DNA from 4 places in the Shewanella oncorhynchi genome. Region 2 is predicted to be linked to each of the others. Evidence: predicted binding sites of a transcription regulator. Region 2 holds the regulator's gene; each other region holds the start of a gene.
What was found. Region 2 encodes sigma-54, which starts transcription at its own class of promoters, with help from an activator protein. Its sites were predicted from a motif close to GTTGGCACGNNNNTNGNNT; they were not measured.
Positions count from the first base shown of each region.

Region 1: a site for sigma-54 is predicted at 828-846, ahead of RA178_RS00735 (DUF4097 family beta strand repeat-containing protein). Genes of this name have one in related genera too.
Region 3: a site for sigma-54 is predicted at 3,128-3,146, ahead of flgB (flagellar basal body rod protein FlgB). Genes of this name have one in related genera too.
Region 4: a site for sigma-54 is predicted at 3,700-3,718, ahead of RA178_RS19285 (TorF family putative porin). Genes of this name have one in related genera too.

Region 1 covers NZ_CP132914.1:159,612-164,676, forward strand. The annotation lists gene RA178_RS00735 (DUF4097 family beta strand repeat-containing protein) at 1-756, opposite strand, end outside; gene RA178_RS00740 (class I SAM-dependent methyltransferase) at 1,026-1,793, shown strand; gene RA178_RS00745 (M14 family metallopeptidase) at 1,819-3,855, opposite strand; gene RA178_RS00750 (FUSC family protein) at 3,989-5,065, opposite strand, start outside.
Region 2 covers NZ_CP132914.1:734,379-739,443, reverse strand. The annotation lists gene lptB (LPS export ABC transporter ATP-binding protein) at 1-56, shown strand, start outside; gene RA178_RS03360 (RNA polymerase factor sigma-54) at 164-1,642, shown strand; gene hpf (ribosome hibernation promoting factor) at 1,671-1,958, shown strand; gene ptsN (PTS IIA-like nitrogen regulatory protein PtsN) at 1,961-2,404, shown strand; gene rapZ (RNase adapter RapZ) at 2,401-3,255, shown strand; gene RA178_RS03340 (HPr family phosphocarrier protein) at 3,242-3,517, shown strand; gene mgtE (magnesium transporter) at 3,768-5,065, shown strand, end outside.
Region 3 covers NZ_CP132914.1:1,589,025-1,594,089, reverse strand. The annotation lists gene flgE (flagellar hook protein FlgE) at 37-1,398, opposite strand; gene flgD (flagellar hook assembly protein FlgD) at 1,481-2,251, opposite strand; gene flgC (flagellar basal body rod protein FlgC) at 2,276-2,692, opposite strand; gene flgB (flagellar basal body rod protein FlgB) at 2,695-3,096, opposite strand; gene RA178_RS07220 (CheR family methyltransferase) at 3,240-4,079, opposite strand; gene RA178_RS07215 (chemotaxis protein CheV) at 4,180-5,065, opposite strand, start outside.
Region 4 covers NZ_CP132914.1:4,339,978-4,345,042, reverse strand. The annotation lists gene RA178_RS19300 (response regulator) at 1-41, shown strand, start outside; gene RA178_RS19295 (putative bifunctional diguanylate cyclase/phosphodiesterase) at 51-1,766, shown strand; gene rimK (30S ribosomal protein S6--L-glutamate ligase) at 1,945-2,850, shown strand; gene RA178_RS19285 (TorF family putative porin) at 2,909-3,601, opposite strand; gene RA178_RS19280 (HU family DNA-binding protein) at 3,893-4,165, opposite strand; gene RA178_RS19275 (response regulator) at 4,325-5,065, opposite strand, start outside.

The sequences.
Region 1 (5,065 bases), 570 kb from region 2:
GTTAAATGTCACATCGCCAGAACCTGCCGCAAGAATCGTTAATCCCTTGGTGTTAAAGACATTAATATTGCCTGAGCCGTCTGTGATGGTCACAGCACTTTGCACATTGGCGACCTCTATGTTGCCCGAGCCGTCATCAATTGCGGTATTGCCGCGAATATCGGTCAGCTTGATGGCACCAGCGCCATCTTCAATGGTTAGGCTGCCGTTGATTTGGCTGATTTCAATATCACCTGAGCCATCCTCTATGTTGATATTGTTACCACCGTTGATAGTGAGTTCACCCGAACCGTCTTTGACGTTCATGTCTGACGTCATCTTGCTGATCAAAATAGCCCCTGAGCTGTCATCAATATCCAGTGTAAAGTTCGCAGGGACTTGCAGTTTTAGGTCTATATAGGGCGAGTCATTATTAGAATCTGTTTGCTCAAAGTTGGCCTTGAGCTTGGCTTTATTGGCTTTTTTCTCAAGGGTGAGAATGACTTTGCTGTCATCGTTGCCGTCCTTATTGCTATAGATGTCGGCGATGAGTTTAATTTGGGCTAGGCCTTCGACACCGATAATTTCGAGACTGCCTGCGCCAGTTTCTGCAATCAGGCCTTGTAAGTCTTGGCTATCGAGTGTGAGTTCGCGTTGCTGGTGGTCTAAGTCTGGCATGCCTGCAGCGTTCACATTAAGAATGCAGCCAGTGAGCGATACTCCAGCAGTAAAAAACACTATAAAAGCGAGGGTGAATATAAATGGGCGTAGTGACATGTTAGCTTCCTTGTTTATCTGGCACTCGATTTTTTGGGTGAGTGCTGAGTCGTCTTGCGATGAATAAGACATTGCACAGCCCATGCCAATTTTAAGTTTCATTTATAATCAATTGGTTAAGCTGAAAGTGTCCGAGGTTCACTGTGCGGACATGTCCGCTACATGGGTGATTTACTCATAGATTAGTGAAATTGCTCATTTATTAAGTTAGTTTAAGCTCCGTAAGTCACGCGGAATCAAAAATACAAAAAAGACAAGAAGGGATGCTGATGGATTATTTAACAACAAACAAAACGGCTTGGGATGCGCGCACTCGGGTACATTTAACTTCTGATTTTTATGATGTGGCGGGCTTTCTTAGTGGTAAGACTTCGCTGCGGGAAATTGAGCTAGGTGAACTCGAGGTTGCAGGTAAAAGTTTGCTGCATCTGCAATGTCATTTCGGCTTAGACACCTTGTCGTGGGCGCGAATAGGGGCGAGAGTCACAGGCGTCGATTTGTCAGAAGTCGCGATTGTTGAAGCGCAAAAGCTGGCAGAACGGACACAGTTGTCCGCTGAGTTTATCTGTAGCGATGTTTACAGTGTGGCGAGCAAGGTTGAGCCTCACGATATTGTGTTTACGTCCTATGGTGCCATTGTTTGGCTGCCGGATTTAACTCTGTGGGCGCAGACAGTGGCTGCCTGTTTAACACCCGGCGGACAGTTTTACATGGCCGAGTTCCATCCTGCGCAGCAGCTATTCGATGGCTATAGCTATTTTAATCTGGGTGAGCCAGACATAGAGCAGGAAGGCACATATACCGAAAATACCGGTGATGATCAGCAAACCTTAATGTGCTGGTCGCACAGTTTATCTGAAGTGATCAATGCGTTATTGCAGGCGGGCTTAGTGTTGGAGTTCTTCCACGAGTTTGATTTCAGCCCCTATAACTGCTTTGAAGGGCTCGAAGCGCAAGAAGATGGTCGTTATGTGTTAACACACCAAGGGCAGAAGGTGCCCTTGGTGTATAGCATCAGTGCGCGTAAGCCTGCGTAATCACAACCTTTTGTAATCGCGATGATCAACGACTACGGTAAACCGGATACTTAAGGTATTGGTTATCGTAGTAAGGGCTGCGTTCATAGAACCAGCGTAGGCGTGCCTCAGGATCGGCGGCAAACTCGGCATTGGTCAGTGCTTTGTCGAACTCAGCTTGTAGCTTAGGATCATCTTTTAGCATCTTGGCCGCCAGTGGCTCTACCGCATAATCTTCAATGTATTCAGTGCGAGTGAAGATAGGATTGAAGAAACCCCATTGCAGTAAAGAATCTGGTGATTGCGGCTCAAGCAGTAAAATCGCCAGATCACCTAGCGGTTGATCTGTACTGATTTTAATGGTGCCAGCGGGCAGAGTGGTGCTGACTTTGGTTAACTCTGACTCGGCTTTGACCGTTTGGCGGCCCTCAAAATCCTTAGTGTTAAACACGGGATTGCTGAGGGTATATTGCTGCAATTTTAACTCGGTTGGCTTTTTGAGCGTGGTCATGCGAATGCCATGCACGTTAAGACGATCAATCACTTGAGTCCATTGCGCTGGAATATAGTAAGCACTCGGACGAGTGACCTTAATGTCGGGCACTGTTTCAGCCATCACAGGCAAGTTAGGGTAAAGCTTAGGTTCACCTGTCCAGCGCACAACTTCAGCGCCACTGATGGGGCTCTTTTCAAGTTGATAATTTATGCCTTTAAAATCCCAGCCTTTTTCTAATGGTGCTAATTTCCAAGTAAGGGTGATTAGCGGTGAGGCGCGGTATTTATCTTCTTGAATCGCACTCTTAAGTTTTGTCGCCTGTTCACCCACGGTTTTGAGGGTTTGCGCTAACATCACATAAGTGCCGAGCACCCTTTGCTTAAAGGGCTTTAGGCTGTGGTTTTCAACCAGAATGGTGGGCAAATGGCGAGCATCGCCATAACCGTTAGAGAAGCGCGGACTTGGATTCCACAGCGACATACCTTTGTTAATATCGGCGTTATCCACGGCAAAAATCAGTGCGCCGGGAATATGGCCTTGTTCCGTTAATGCGGCTTCAACCGCAGGTCTGTAGCTGTTTTCGAGCCAGCGGTAGCTCGCAGGGCTTAAGCCTTGGGCAAGGTTATAACCAAAGGTAACATCGTATTGATAGTCGATGCCGTCGGTAACATGGACATCGATATACAGATCCGGTTGCCATACGTTGATTGCGCGCAGCATGTGCTGCATTTCTAAGCTGTCGGCCTTAGCATAATCGCGGTTAAGGTTGAGATTATTAGCCGTGGTGCGCCAGCCCATATTCACAGGGCCACGTTGATTTACACGATTAAATTCGCCGCTGCGCTCATGGGCATCAACACTAAAAATAGGCACAAACAAGAGGTTAGCTTTATCGAGCAGGGCACTTTTATCGCCTTGGATAATGTCACGTAGCAGCATCATGCCGGCATCTTTACCGTCGATTTCTCCCGCATGAATTCCCGCCTGCACTAGCACTGTTGGCTTAGTGTTTTGTTTGAGGCGTGCCGATTCATTAATGCCTTCACTGCTGGCGATATACATCCAAATATCGCGCCCTTGTGGGCTCTTACCTAAGCTCACCTTTTGTAATTTATCTGTTTCGCCCGCGAGTTTGTCGAGCCAAGTGATAGTGGCATCGTAGTTTGGACTTTCAATACCGCCACTTTGCTCAAAGGGAGTCGCCCACTCGCTATCAACACTTAACATGAGCGATTCGCTGGCGCCAGACCAAGTGATGTTCGGCGGTAAAATCGCATCGTTGACAAAGGTGTTGGCTCGTTCAGGAATGGGCGCGGGTTGTGCTTCTGGCGCTGCAACTGTGGTATCGGTCAGTACATTAGTCGCAGTTTCAGTTGCCTGGCTATTCGCTGCTGGACTTGTATCCTGTGACGTTGTGATTACTGGGGAGCCAACTGCCAATGTTTCGGTAGTAGAGGCTTGCGCCATAGTGGCTGCCGGAGTTGTTTGGGTTGTGGTTTTCGCATCATTGGCAAAAGCATTCTCAGGGTAGAGATTGCCCGTAGAGAGACAGGCAATGGCGATAACGGAGAAAGAAAACAAGCGCATGAAAAGAGTCCATATATCGAATTTTTATTAGGACGGTATCTTTTCATTAAACGCCCCGTTAACGCAAGGGCGGCTAAGGGTTATCCGGCATTTCTGACATGGATTTAAGCACTAAGCGGAATGGTAAAATCGACTAAGCCGTTTTGTTGGGCGTTATCTGAGAAGCTGGCCGCTTGTTATAGGCAATGTCGATAATGGCAATGTCTTTATAAAGTGCTTCGACGGCAATCGCGAGCTGATAAATCAGCCAGCTATAACCTGTGAGCGCAAATCCCTGCGGCACTTGGTCGTTTACGGTTGTCACTGGGTCTGCGGTTGATGCTTGAGTGGCTGCGACTAGGGCAAGCTGGAGTCTGTGTTGTAACTCTTGTTCTAAGCATTCTGGCAGTGTCGGCAATTGTTGAGCTTTACCCGCCACAAATTCTGCAAGTTGTTGCAAATAGAAGGCAAGCTCAGAGGCAACCGCATTAATCTGCAGATAGGCGTCTTTGTCTTCTTCCTGCCAGCGGGTTAAGGGTAAGAGTTCGAGTAAGGTGATTAAGCGCACTTGTTTATTGGCTAACTGCGACAGTAGCACTTTGTGTTTTTTGAGGGTTTGACTTTCCCATTCCAAGGAGAAAAACAGTTTCTTTTGAGTGAGTACGGCCTTCATCGCAGCCTCCAGTCTAGCGCGAAAATCGAGCTCATGATTGGCGGGTGCCTTAAGATGCTCGGCTAATACTTCGGCCATATTGTCGATGGCATGGGTGAGTTGGGAGCGCCAATCTTGTTTAGCTTTAATCGGGAAAATGAACAGTGAGACCAAAATAGCAATCACGCAGCCGGAGAGGATGTTGGCCGTGCGCCATAGTGCCTCAGAGGTGTCATGGTTGGCGTCGCCGACCACGATTATGATGGTAAATCCGGCCACTAAATAGGCATAGCTATAACGTCCGGCAGAGATAAAACAAATCAAGCTAACGGCTAAGATCAGCAGGCTCATGATTAGCCAATAACTGTCCACAGTGGCAACTAACATCACCCCATAAGCTGAGCCTAAACAAGTGCCTATCGCCCTTTGTAGCGACTTTTCAATCGCGCCGCCTACTTGAGGTAAGCTCATCATAATGATCACTATCGTGACCATGCTCCAAATAAAATGCGGTGGCGCCCAAATGGCATTAATAGTGACAGCAACGAGTAAGGCTAGCCCGAGCTTTAGGGCTTGAAT
Region 2 (5,065 bases):
TCTTAGACAATCAGCAAGTTAGGGCTGTGTACTTAGGTGAACAATTCAGGCTATAGTTAATCGAGCGAAGCCAATGGAGGCAATTTATACCGCCATTGGGCTTCACTCAAAATGATAATAAGCGACCTCATCCAACAATAATAACGTAGGGATCAGCGGTAACATGAAAGCGTCACTCCAGCTCAAACTGGGTCAACAGTTAACCATGACGCCACAATTACAACAGGCTATACGTCTGTTGCAACTGTCGTCATTAGAACTGCAGCAAGAGATCCAGCAAGCATTAGATTCTAATCCCCTTCTCGAGCTGGAAGAGGATCAATTCGACGCCACTAAAACCCCTGTAAACCAAACGCTATCCGATACGGATTTCAGTGAATCTAGCACTCTGCCACCAGAAAAAGACAGCTCCACCATAGACACGGCAGAGTCGCTAACCAAAGAATCCATGCCCGATGAGCTCCCCATGGACACCACATGGGATGAAGTGTTTACCGCCTCCCCAAACTCAGGCCCCGGCGGCAGTCGTGAAGACGATATGCCCTTCCAAGGTGAGACCAGTGAAGGTTTGTACGAACACTTAGAATGGCAAAAAAACCTCACGCCGTTTTCTGAAACCGATTTAGCCATTGCCACCGCCATTATTGATGCCATCGACGATCAGGGCTATCTCACCCAAAGCACTGAAGAAATTCTCGAAGCCATGGGCAATCCTGAAGTTGAGCTTGACGAAGTCGAAGCCGTACTCAAGCGCATTCAGCATTTTGATCCCATAGGCGTTGCTGCACGCGATTTAAGTGAATGCCTGCTGATCCAACTGTCGCATTTCGCCGCTGATACTCCCAACCTAGAAAACGCCCGCATGCTGATCAAAGATCATTTAGATCTGATCGCCGCCCGTGATTTTAGGTTATTGATGCGTAAGACTAAATTAAAAGAAGATGAATTAAGGGATGGTATAGCACTCATCCAAACCCTCAATCCTCGCCCAGGTTTGTTGATCACGCCCAATAATGACGAATACGTTATCCCAGATGTGTCTGTGTCGAAGAAAAATGGCCGCTGGGTCGTTGAGCTTAATCCTGACTGCATGCCCAAAATCAATGTAAATCAACATTATGCTTCTATGGCACGCAGCACAAAAAACCAAGCCGATAGCCAATTTATTCGCGGCCATCTGCAAGAGGCTAAATGGTTTATTAAGAGTCTAGAAAGCCGTAACGACACTTTGCTTAAAGTTGCTAATTGCATAGTGCAATATCAGCAAGGTTTCTTTGAGTACGGTGAAGAAGCCATGAAGCCTATGGTGCTTAACGATATTGCCGAAGCGGTAGAAATGCATGAGTCCACCATCTCACGGGTCACAACTCAAAAATACATGCATACCCCTAAGGGACTTTTTGAACTAAAATACTTCTTCTCTAGCCACGTCGGTACTGACGATGGTGGTGAGTGCTCATCCACAGCAATCAGAGCCTTTATAAAGAAACTGGTGGCAGCGGAAAACCAGAAAAAACCATTAAGCGATAGCAAGATGGCACAACTTCTGGCAGAACAAGGGATCAACGTAGCCCGCAGAACCATTGCGAAGTACCGAGAGGCTATGCTTATTCCACCTTCTAATCAGCGTAAAAGTTTATAACCTACAGTGGATATCGGAGGACGTTTCTATGCAAATAAACCTAAGTGGACACCATGTCGAAATTACCGAATCGTTACGTGCATATGTAGAAGAAAAGTTTTCAAAACTTGAACGCCATTTCGAACAGATCAATAATGTGCACGTTGTGCTCAATGTTGAGAAAATGCAACAAATTGCTGAAGCGAGAATAAACCTCATAGGTGGTGAAGTTTTTGCTACTTCAGAGCATGCTGACATGTATGCCGCTATAGACGCCCTGATTGACAAGCTTGACCGTCAGGTTATTAAACACAAAGAGAAGTTAACAAAACACTAATAATGGAACTTTGTACCATACTGCGGCCGGAGTGCACTACCTGCGCCACTCCGGGCAGCAAGAAAAAGGTACTGGAACTCATCAGCGACTTAGTCGCTGCCCAGTACCCGACCCTCTCATCTCAAGAGATATTCGAAAGCCTAGTGGCGCGCGAAAAGATGGGGAGCACAGGTATAGGTAACGGCATCGCCATTCCACATGGTCGACTAGCCGATATAGATCAGCCCATTGCCATACTAATTAAGTGTGAAGAGCCGATAGCATTTGATGCTATCGATAAGCAACCTGTTGATATTTTATTTGCACTACTGGTGCCTGCAGACCAATGTCAGCAGCACTTAAGTACTTTGTCTTGCATGGCCGAAAAGCTGAGCGACAAGCAAATATTAAAGCAATTACGCAAGACGCATGATGAAACGGAACTCTATCAGGTAATCACTGGATGAAACTGGTCATAGTGTCGGGCCGCTCAGGCTCAGGCAAATCTGTCGCCCTTAGGGTACTCGAAGATCTCGGCTATTATTGTGTCGATAACCTTCCCTTGCCATTGATTGGCAGTTTGCTTGAGCAACTCAAAGGCAGTAACGATCTCGTCGCCATCAGTGTCGACGTGCGTAACATGCCTGAGCAGGATAAGGTCTTAGTGAAACAACTCGCTAGCCTACCTCCAGATACTGAGTTAACGAGCTTCTTCCTTAACTCCAGCGATAAAATTCTGCTCAAGCGTTACAGCGAAACCCGCCGTTTGCATCCTTTGTCGAAGAGCCGAGTCTCTTTGCAAGAAGCGATAAAGCTGGAGGGGAAACTGCTTGAGCCTATGTCAAAACTGGTCGATCACTACATAGATACGTCGAATTTGAATATCTATGATTTAAGCGACCAAGTCCGACAAATTCTCCTTGGTAGTGTCGATAAAGAACTCGTGATCAACTTCGAGTCCTTTGGCTTTAAGCACGGAATGCCCACCGAAGCCGACTTTATGTTCGATGTGCGCTTCCTGCCCAATCCCCACTGGGAGCTGGCGCTGCGGCCATTGACTGGCTTAGATGAACCCGTAGCTGAGTTCTTAAATCGTCAACCACTGGTTAATAAGTTCATCTGGCAAATCGAAAATTTACTGGAGACTTGGCTGCCGCACCTCGAGCGTAACAATCGCAGTTATTTAACTGTGGCCATTGGCTGCACAGGTGGACAGCACAGATCGGTTTACGTCGCAGAGCAATTGGCCAAACGCTTTAGTAACGGTAAACATAAAGTGTATGCCCGTCATCGAGAGCTCAATAATGCCAAAGCTTGAACGTCAGATAACCATCTGTAATAAGCTCGGTTTACATGCCCGTGCCGCCACTAAGTTGGTGGTACTGGCTTCCGAGTTTGATGCGACCATCACCTTAATCCAAGGCGATAAACAAGCATCGGCCGCCAGTGTACTTGGCTTACTGATGCTTGAAACTGGTATGGGTAAAACCATTAAGCTTATCGCCGAAGGCCCAGATGCAGAGCCGGCTCTCGATGCTATTTGTGCCTTAATCGACGCTAAGTTTGACGAAGCCTGTTAGTTTCACTTCACACTAAGCACTTCATCGTTAGTTTCACTTCATGTCTAGTTTAAAAAACTTGCCATTCAGACATGGCAAAACATTTGTCGCTCGACGATACAAGCTACAGGCGATTACACTAGCGGTCATTGCGCTGGCCTTAACCTTACCTTAGCCGCCTTAATCTGTGTCATCGACTGACGCTTAGTCACCGCTAAATCATAGCCCAACACCAAGATCTCAAACCAATTTGCCGCACCATGGAGGACAAATGCCCGTAGATAATGCAGAAAACGATCACACCGGACATAGTCTTGACCAGTTAAACCAAGCGCTTAGCAGCGGCATGTTCGTACACGTGCGTAATATGCTGCAAAAAATGGCCGCCTCAGATATCGCGCTGATCTTAGAATCATCACCGCCAAGTGCCAGACAAGTATTGTGGCAGCTCATCGATCAGGAACAAATAGGCGACATACTCGATGAGTTGAGTGAAGAACTCAAAGACCCACTTATCCGCAGCATGAGCCCTGAGCGAGTCGCGAAAGCGACAGCAAGCATGGACACCGACGATCTCGCCTATATTCTGCGAAGTCTACCCGACGCAGTTTACAAACAAGTGCTGCAGTCGATGACGGAACAAAATCGCCTGAGGGTAGAACAAGCCCTATCTTATCCAGATGAGACCGCCGGCAGCTTGATGAACACAGATACAGTCACCTTAAGACCCGATGTGAATATCGATGTGGTGCTGCGCTATCTTCGGCAAAGGGGCAACCTACCCGACACCACAGATACCTTATATGTGGTCGACAAACAGGACAAAGTCCTTGGCGGGGTTAGGCTGGCAGATCTGCTGACTTGCGCGCCAAGCACCACAATTCGCAATATCATGGATCCCAATATTCAAAGTATTCCGGTGAGCATGTCCGACAGCGAAGTCGCGCAGAAATTCGAACGCAATGACTGGGTATCGGCACCTGTCGTCGACAGTGATGGTAAACTGCTCGGGCGTATCACAATCGATGACGTAGTCGATGTTATCCGCGAAGATGCTGAACATTCCATGATGGGGATGGCGGGGATGGATGGAGATGAAGATACCTTTGGTCCTGTGCTAAAAAGTACCCTACGTCGCTCGCTCTGGCTCACTATAAACTTATTCGCCGCCCTGCTCGCCTCGTCGGTCAGCAATATGTTTGAAGGCACTATTGAGCAATTTGCCACTATCGCCATCCTAATGACGATTGTCCCTAGCATGGGCGGTGTTGCCGGTAATCAGACCTTAGCGCTTGTGATCCGTGGTATTGCTTTAGGCCATATCGGCCAAAGCAACGCCCGCTGGCTTATCGGTAAAGAGCTATCTATTGGTTTTCTCAATGGCTTGATGTGGTCAATTTTAGTCTTTATCGCCGTGTGGCTATGGAAGGATGATATGGCACTGGCGGGCTTAATTGGTAGCGCTATGCTGATCAATATGACAGTAGCAGGGCTTGCAGGTGCGAGTATTCCATTGATTTTAAAACGACTTAAAATCGATCCTGCCCTCGCTGGCGGTATGGTGCTCAC
Region 3 (5,065 bases), 850 kb from region 2:
CCATTGGCGGCAACACTTAGTTAAATAAAGTAATGATTAGCGGATTTGTAATACGGTTTGTTGCAGCGTGTTATTCACTTCAAGGGTACGGGAGTTCGCTTGGAAGTTACGCTGCGCCGAAATTAAATCGACCAGTTCAGTAGTTAAATCGATGTTCGATTGCTCTAACGCCGATGAACTGATGCTACCAAAAGTTCCACTATTTGCCTCACCCGCTAACGCTGGACCTGAGTTCAAACTAGCTTTCCACGACGTATTACCCACTTGCGTTAAACCTTGTTCGTTAGCAAAACGAACTAAAGCAACCCGTGCTAAAGGCACGGTTGAGCCATTAGAATAACTCGCGGTCACTAAACCATCTTCGCCGATTTCAACGTTAGTTAAGCGGCCTACAGTCGTACCATCTTGCGTCAACTCAGTTGCACCAAAAGGAGCCGCATATTGCGTTGGGGCATTAAACTTCACAGTCAAATCTTGAGTACCATCGGCCCCAGCCCCTAAAACACCCGCACCACTGACGCCTAAAGCCTCAGTCTTGACTATAGCAGGATCGCTACCTGTGTAGACACCAACTGAATTGAACTTGAGTACAGAGCCTTTCCAACCACCAGCAGTTTGAGCTGTGCCCGTTGCATCAGGTGTACCATCGCCAGTGGTATCTGTTTGATAAGTACCAGCAGGACCGGCTAGATCGACTTGTTTTCCATCAACAGCATAGTAAGCCACCCAATTGTTCTCACCATTGTACGAACCATCTTTGGGCTTAACAAAATAAGTGGTCATAATATGTGGCTCACCGAGTGAGTCATAAATTGTCATTGATGTAACGTTATTGTAGGTTTTTGCATCTAGAGGATCGAATGCCGCGGGGTCGAGTGCACTTTCCTTAGCATTTAAGTTCATTTGTAAAGTAACATTCTCAGTCTTTACAGGGCTACCTGCAGTGTCTGGTATTTGTACCGGCTTAGCCGTCGTTAAACTCACTGATGTCGAGTTCCCATCTTTATCCACTGGGAAAGTTTGCAAATAATTACCAGCAGAATCAACCATGTAATTATTTTTATCTACCTTAAATGCTCCAGCACGGGTAAACGAGTGGTCTAATGTACCCAGTTCAGAGGCAGTAACGAAAAAGCCACCACCTTTAATCGCCATATCAAGGGAGTTATTCGTCAACTGTAAGCTACCTTGATGGAATTGCTGTGCCACTTGACTCGTAGCAACACCACCACCGACAGCAGTTTTAGCATTTGAAAAAATAGAATTAGCGTAAACATCCGCAAATTCAGCACGGGACTCTTTAAAGCCAATGGTGTTCGCATTAGCAATGTTATTCGCCGTAGTGTTTAAATCTTTCTGCGCGGCAGAAATGCCACTCAATGCAATGTTAAACGACATAATTCACCTCTACACTTGACTCAATTCATTTATGAGCGACTTACGCCCAATTCGGATGCTGCAAAAATTCTTTTATGCAAACTTAGGTTTCAGACACAGCTAACACATCGGTTAACTTGATGCCCATACCGCCTCTCAAGTTAAGAATCGCGCCAGTACTGGCCGTACCGAGAGAAACGCTGGTCACATGAGCATAGGTCGAGACTGGCAATTCTTGGGATTTCCCATCCATTAAACCACTCGCCTTGATCGTATAGTTACCTGCGGTTACAGGGTTTCCATCTTTATCGAGGCCATCCCAGTTAACATCGACATTGCCCCCCTTACTGCCATCAACTTTAAAGGTGGTCACAACTTGGCCTTTCTCATCCTCAACACGTACAGTAACTTCAGGAATTTTAGCTGGCGTGCTAATCACACCTTTTATTGTTGGGCTTTCAGCTGAAATGTTACCTGTATCAGTTGGGATCAACACCTTGCGACCAACAAGTCCTGATGCCTGTAATGCTTGGCTTGATGTCATAACACCGTTTAAATTAACGATTTCCTTATTCAACTTAGTAATACCATCAACCGTCGAGAATGATGCCATCTGCGCAATCATTTGGTCGTTGTCGACGGGCTTAAAGGGATCTTGCATCGATAACTGTTGGCTTAATAACGAGAAAAAGTCATCTTGAGTTAACTGCTGGCTTTTTGCTTCCGGTACTATCGAATCTTTTGGCAGACGGATACCGTCAAGAAACGGATTACCCGTTGAGCTGGTTGATGAATTCGTCGTAACGGCATTTGACTGACTCTTATTTTGAGCCGTCTGCGCCGACGCTTGGTTAATTTGATTAATGAGGCTCACAGCTTACCTCCTAAGTAACACATGTTATTTACCCATCCCAAGTGTTTGTTGCAGCATAGACTTAGCTGCTTCAGCGACTTGAACATTCATTTGATATGAGCGCGAAGCAGAAATCATATCTGCCATTTCTTCCATGACATTAACATTCGGTTTATAAATAAAGCCGTCCGCATCCGCCATTGGATGATCGGGCGAATATTCTTTCAGTAGTGGTTTATCACTTTCTACAATGCCTTTTACTGCAACGCCTTGAGAAGCTTGTTGCTGACTTTGGGCTTTAGCCATTTCGGCTTCAAAAATGGGATGACGAGAACGATAGGTCTTATCTACACTACTCGAGACGGAATCCGCGTTGGCTATGTTGCTCGCGGTGGTGTTTAGCCTGACCGATTGAGCAGACATTCCCGAGCCAGCAACATCAAATATGCTAAATAAACTCATGATTAATCCCCTCTCAACGCTTTCTTCATGCCACTAAACTTACTGTCTAAAAAACCTAGCGACATTTGATATTCAAGTGCATTTTGCATGAATGCCGATTGTTCCTGTTGGATATCAACAGTATTACCATCACCGGTATCGGGTTGATTTGGCACACGGAACTTAACAAATTGCCCAGTCAACTCCGCAAGCCCAAAATGCTTATCTGGCTCTTGCATTTCAAGACTATTTCGCTGCTGTTGGCCTCGAGCGGCCTGCATTGCCGCAGAAAAATCAACATCGCGGGCTTTGTAATGTGGCGTATCTGCGTTAGCGATATTGCTTGAAATGACTTCAGCCCGCTGCGCTCTAATACCAAGAGTGTATTGATGCACACCCAGTGCATTATCAAAATTGATCGCCATAAAATTGCCTCCTCGTGTTCTCACGAAAATAAAGCAATTCATGTGCCAACATCAGGAAAATTTTGAGAATAACAACAAGGATGAGCAAGTGATGGGTAAAAAATTACCGACAATTGTCGGTAATTTTCTTTAGAGCGGCTGAGTTAAGTCTTTTTCTGGTAATAAATGCCAGGGTTACAACGAACCATATCAAACTCGTCCGTTAAACCAGCGATAGATTCTGATGCACCGAGAAATAAAATCCCTTTGGGATTGAGAGCGGCAGCGAATTGCCGCAAAATTTTTGCCTTTGCCTCTGGTGCAAAATAAATCAGCACATTGCGGCAAAAGATAATGTCGAACTTGCCAAGCAGACTATAACTCTCAAGCAAATTATGCGCTCTAAAGTTCACCAACCGCTTCACATTATCCTTTAACTTCATATTGCCAGAAGGTAATGCATCAAAAAACTGACGCTTACGTTCTTCAGATAAACCACGCGCTAATGCCAAACTATCGTACTCGGCATTTTTACAGCGTTCCAACATGGAAGGAGATAAATCCGTTGCTTGAATCGAAGCACTACCAGCCAAGGCACCAGGCTTCTTCTGTTGATACTCAAGAATAGTCATAGCCAATGAGTATGGCTCTTGGCCTGACGAGCAAGCCGCAGACCAAATTTTAAGCGGACGCCCCAGACGACTGTATTCTGGTAGTAGGACATTATTCAACAACTCAAATGGATAACGATCACGGAACCAAAGGGTTTCATTGGTCGTCATAGCATCGATCACTTCAGCTCTGAGCGCACGCTCAGTAGGCTTCATCGAATGCTTAACCACATCAGATAAGGATGGCAGGTTATATTTGCCCATCAAAGGAGCAAGACGACTGCGCACAAGATATTGCTTATTTTCACCCAGTACGATGCCGCTGTGTTGCTCTAAGAACAACCTAAATTGATTATATTCAGCCTCAGCGAGTGATTTATTTGGCACATTCACATCCTAAATCCTATAGCAAGCACCAAAATCAGTGCGAAACCATCATGTTATAAAGTCGAGATTATAGCGTAAAGCGTATCTAGGTACTAACCTACAGCAATTACAAACTTAAATGCTTATTCACAGCAGCGGCCAATTCGTCGGGATTAAACTTAGCGATAAAGTCATTAGCCCCCACTTTTTGAACCATTGCCTGATTGAATACACCACTTAACGATGTGTGCAGTACCACTTTAATATGCTTAAGCTTAGGATCATCTCGGATTTCAGCGGTCAGGGTGTAGCCATCCATTTCAGGCATCTCAATATCAGAGATAATGAGGGGGATCTCATCGGCCACATTATCCATCTCTTTGGCGATCTCTTTAAGCTTGTCTAATGCTTCGCGACCATCTTTTGCGGTATCAATTTGTAAATTCAATGACTCGAGTGAACGAATAATTTGTTTACGCGCCACGGCAGAATCATCAATAACCATAATATGATAATGCTGAGTTCTGTCGAGGGTCAGTTTTTCATTGGCTTCTTCACTGATAGCTGTTTTAACCGGTGAAATCTCATCTAAGATTTTTTCCACATCGAGAATTTCAACTAATTCACCTTCAATTTCAGTCACAGCTGTCAGATAAGAATAACGGCCAGCACCTTGCGGCGGAGGCATAATCGCTTCCCAATTCATGTTGATGATCCGCTCAACAGAACTGACCAAGAAGCCTTGAACGCTGCGGTTATATTCAGAAATAATGATGAAACAGTTTTCAGTGCTCGCTAAAGGTTTTCCCCCTGTTGCCGCACTCAAATCAATCACTGAAATGGTTGTTCCACGAATATGAGCAACACCCTTCACATAAGGATTAAGTTTAGGCAAAGTGGTCAGTGGTGGACACTGCAGTACTTCTTTCACCTTAAACACGTTAATCCCAAACCGTTGACGACCGTTTAATTTAAAAAGCAGCAATTCTAAACGGTTTTGTCCAACGAGCTGG
Region 4 (5,065 bases), 1.4 Mb from region 2:
TTGAAGGTTACTGGCGAATAGTGGAGCTCCCATCCGCATAAGGTGAGTATATGGATTTACTACTGATCGATGATGATGAAGTTGATAGAACTGCGATCATCCGAGCACTCAGACAGTCAAAGTTGACTTTTAATGTGGTCGAAGCAAATTGTGCATTTGATGGTTTAAATCTCGCATTAGAACGTCATTTTGACGGTATTCTATTGGATTATTTATTACCCGATGCTAATGGCTTAGAAGTGTTGATCAAGCTCAATGCCATGACGCAAGATCAGACCGTAGTCGTTATGCTGAGTCGCTATGAAGATGAGAAACTGGCTCAGCGCTGTATTGAACTAGGCGCGCAGGACTTCTTGCTTAAAGATGAGGTCAACTCGCGGATACTAACCCGTGCAATTCGTTATGCGAAACAAAGATCTTCAATGGCGTTGGCGTTACGTAATAGCCACCAAAAACTAAAAGAGCTAGCTGAACACGATTCGTTGACTAAGCTGGTTAATCGCTATGGTTTTGAACTTTGTCTTAATCGAGCGATAGCAAGGGCCAAACGTTGTCACGACTATTTAGCCGTTATCTTACTCGATTTAGATGATTTTAAAGCGATCAATGACACTCTAGGCCATCAGACGGGGGATATTCTTTTAGTTAAAGTAGCCGCTCGATTAAGTGAAGTACTAAGAGATGGCGACATTATTGCCCGTTTAGGTGGGGACGAATTTGTCGTGCTAGTCACTGATAATGATTATAAATATTTCCCTATGATTGTGGCTAATCGATTGTTAAAAGTGTTTGAGGACGTGTTTTGTCTTGGTGATAACGATGTGCTTATTGGTGCCAGTATCGGCGTGGCTTTTTATAATGAAGCGGCTTCGAACAGTTCTGAGCTGATGAAATGTGCCGATATCGCTATGTATCGCGCTAAAAAAATGGGCCGAAACCAGATTCAGTTTTACTCAGAAGCTTTAGATAAAGAGGTGCGTTACCGTAATCATATCGAGTCGAGTTTGCGTACTGCCTTAAAAAGAAATGAATTTAAGGTTCATTATCAAGCGCAAGTGAATGCGAAAACCCATCAGCTGGTGGGGATGGAAGCCCTTATCCGATGGCAGCATCCTGTAGACGGCATTATCACCCCAGATCAATTTTTACCCATAGCCGAAGAAATTGGATTAATGGAGGACATTGATGATTGGGTGCTTGAACAAGCCTGTATTCAGGCACAGGTTTGGTTAACCCAATTACAGCCAACAGGGAGAGAATTTACCATTGCCGTTAACCTGTCTGCATCGCAAATTGGAAATGAGAACTTGTTTGATAAAATAGCGAATACGCTGACTAAGACAGGACTTCCTGCTGTAGCATTAGAGCTTGAAATTACTGAGAATTGCCTTATTGAAGATCCCCATGAACATGCCAAAATGCTCGATAGAATCGCAGAGTTAGGGGTGCGTTTTGCCCTCGATGATTTTGGGACGGGTTTTTCGTCCTTAGAACATATCAAATTGTTTCCCATTAGCGTGCTGAAAATCGATAAAAGCTTTGTCGCTTCCTATGATAAGGATGATAAAGACACTCGTTTGCTCGCTGCATTACTTAACTTCGCCCATGGGTTTAATGTCATATCAGTGGCTGAGGGCGTTGAAACGATTGAGCAGGCTGAGTTTTGCACTTCTCGCCATTGTACTGTATTACAAGGTTATTTGTTTTCTCGTCCCTTAGATGCAACGGAGTTTGAGGCTAAGTATATTCTGCCGCTGTTAATTTAAACGAGTTCCGAATGTGATAGGTCTTGAAGTATTTCATTAGCATAATGATTTCGTCTGGTGAGGAATATTTTCTTGCTTTACACTGAGCAATAGACAAATATCAGCCCCTTTTTCTGTCGCTGTGCTTTTGGTGCCGCAGAACGGTTTATTCACTCATGCTTAAGTTGGTCACTCAGCAATGAAAATAGGTATTTTATCCCAATTCCCCCAGTTGTATTCGACACAACGTTTAGTCGCGGCTTGCCAAAGTCGTGGACATGAAGCTGTCGTGATCAATACGCTGAATTGCTACATGAATATTAATTCTATTAAACCTAGCATTCATTATGAAGGTACTGAATTAGTTGGGTTTGATGCCATCATTCCGCGTATTCATGCTAGCGTGACTTTTTATGGTTGTGCCGTTGTACGTCAGTTTGAAATGATGGGCGTATATGCCGCGAATGATTCAATCTCCATTGCGCGTTCGCGGGACAAATTGCGGGCACTGCAACTACTTTCCCGCAAAGGGATTGGCATGCCAGTGACGGGTTTTGCCAATAAGCCAAATGATATCCCAGATCTCATCAATATGGTGGGCGGCGCTCCGTTAGTCATTAAATTACTCGAAGGCACTCAAGGGATTGGTGTCGTACTCGCTGAAACTAAAACGGCTGCTGAGAGCGTGATTGAAGCATTCTTGGGGCTCAAAGCGAATATCTTAGTGCAGGAATACATTAAAGAATCCAATGGTAGTGATATTCGTTGTTTTGTTGTCGGTGACAAGGTTGTTGCTTCGATGAAGCGTCAAGGTCCCGAGGGAGATTTCCGCTCAAATCTGCATTTAGGGGGTTGTGGTGAGGTGGTAAAAATCACCTCTGTTGAGCGTAAAATGGCTATTGCCGCTGTGAAGGCGATGGGATTGGTTGTCGCGGGAGTAGATATTTTACGTTCTAACCGTGGTCCACTGATCCTTGAGGTTAATTCGGCGCCAGGCATTGAAGGGATTGAGCAAACAACAGGGATTTCAGTGACTGAGCCTATTGTTGAATATATTGAGAAAATGGTTGCGGCCCGTAAAACAAACCGGTCAATTATTGCCTAGTAGGTGATTGTGATAAAACGACGCCACTTTTTAAGGTGGCGTTTTTTATGTTTAGAGCTTATAGATCAAAACTGTAGGAATATCCGAGTACTAGTTTGGCATCATCATCGGTGAGATCGGTATCTGAGACCATAAATGACACTGTGCCTATGCTGGTATCTGCGCTGAGAGTCACGTTATAGTCGGCATAATTATCTTCGCCAAACCAAGATTGGACGACATCACCGTTTGAGTAACCATAGTGCACTGATAAACTCAGCTTTTCAGTGAGAGGAACGGATACCGTCGCGGCAAGATAACTGAGATCTTTATTATCTAAAGGATCGGCTGCCAGATCGTCACCGGCATTGATGACTTGGGAGTAAGCCAGTTCGAGCCATTTCCACGTGACAGCAGCATGGAGCTCACCAAAATCAATACTGCCTGGCGCGTCTGGATAGGCGTAGTAGAGATAGCCAAAGTCGTAGCTGATGTCTTCGGTAATACTGCCGCCATAACCCGCATATAGATCAAGCTCGTAGCTAGTATCATCACCAAAATCCACATTCGATGCCCAAGTTCCCGCATAAAATCCAGAATCGTGGCTGTAGTCAAGGCCACCTTGGATTGCGACCGCATCTTTAGTTTGGGTCGCTCCGCGCCATAGATAATTAGAGGTACCGCCAATGTTGCCTGATACGGCTGCAAAGGCGTTGCCTGCCAGTAACATTCCCGTCGATAAGGCCAAAACGCTGTACAGTGATTTCTTCATGCTCATCCCCTCGATTGACTTATTTATCGATTCACCATTGGCACACTCAAAGTCAGCTGTGTTCATTAGTGCATCTTGGTTTTTTTCTAAGGAAGGATTTGCTAATCACATGCCACTATTACAATGCCATGTAAAACAAGGTATTAGAACTTGCAATGTTAATGAAATGTTTTTATTTGCCAGTTTATGGGGCAGAGGCGCACTTTTGTTGTGCAAAAAATCTTCAGCGTTTCACAGGGGTTAGGCAAAAAAAACGCCTCACAATGGAGGCGTTGTATTGAATTTTATAACTTAGTTTACGCTGTCACGTAGGGTTTTACCCGCTTTAAACTTAGGCACTGTCGCTTCAGCAATTTGAATTTCTTTACCCGTTTGTGGGTTACGGCCAGTGCGAGCGGCACGAGTCGCTGTTTCAAAAGAACCGAAACCTACGATGGAGATTTTGTCACCATTTTTCATTGATTCGGTAATAGCTGCTTCAAAAGACTTCAATGCGCGTGCTGCTTCTACTTTCGTTAGATCGGCATTTTCTGCAATTTTGGCGATTAGTTCAGTTTTGTTCATTTTTATTGTCTCTTCTTTCCGTAGATTTATTTGAAATAAGCGTGCCTAACATGCCATAAGGTTTAGCACTTGGAAAGCCTTTTGCGTCTAGCGTGCAGCAGGATGTTCAGTAAAGCGCAGAATATTTACTCAGTTCGTGACTTAAGTTTTATTCTGGTTTTATTCTTCTAACAGTTGATAGAGTAATTTTTTAACAAGTTTGGGTTCAAAGGGTTTGTCACATAAGGCATTTACACCCGCTTGGGACACATTGCTGAGGTGGGTATCGTTGGCTTCGGAAGACACCATCAAGATGGGAATGTGCGATTGTTGGCTTTCATTGCGGATAAATTGTGTCAAAGCTAGCCCATCTACACTCGGCATATTGTAATCAGTGATCACTAAGTCGAACATATTGTGTTTCATTAACGCTATGGCTTGCGCGCCATCCTCGGCCTCGGTAATCAGCTTCATCCCTAAGTTACCAATCGTACGTTTAATGACGTTTCTTGCCATACGGCTATCATCGACCACTAATACACGCACATCTTGTACATCGAAATTACTGAGGTCGAGTTCATCGTGGCTGAGTAAATCAATCGTGGCATTCAATGCTGTACCTAAATGGTCGGCACTGAAGGGTTTAGGTAGAATCGCTACTACACCCGATTGGCGGAATATTTCAAGTTGCTCACGGCGGCACTCACTCGAGACCAGCATAAATTGGATATCTTTGCAGTCAGCGTTGGCCCTTAAGTAGCCCAAGAGATCGGTGGCAGTGCCATCATCGAAATGCATGGCGCTCGCAATAAGGTCAGGTTTATGGCGAGCAATAATATCTTTAGCCGCTTCTATGTTTTCTGCGGTTTGAATGCTGAGAATGCCTTCTTGTTGTAAGCGCTGAATAATAATTCGACGCTG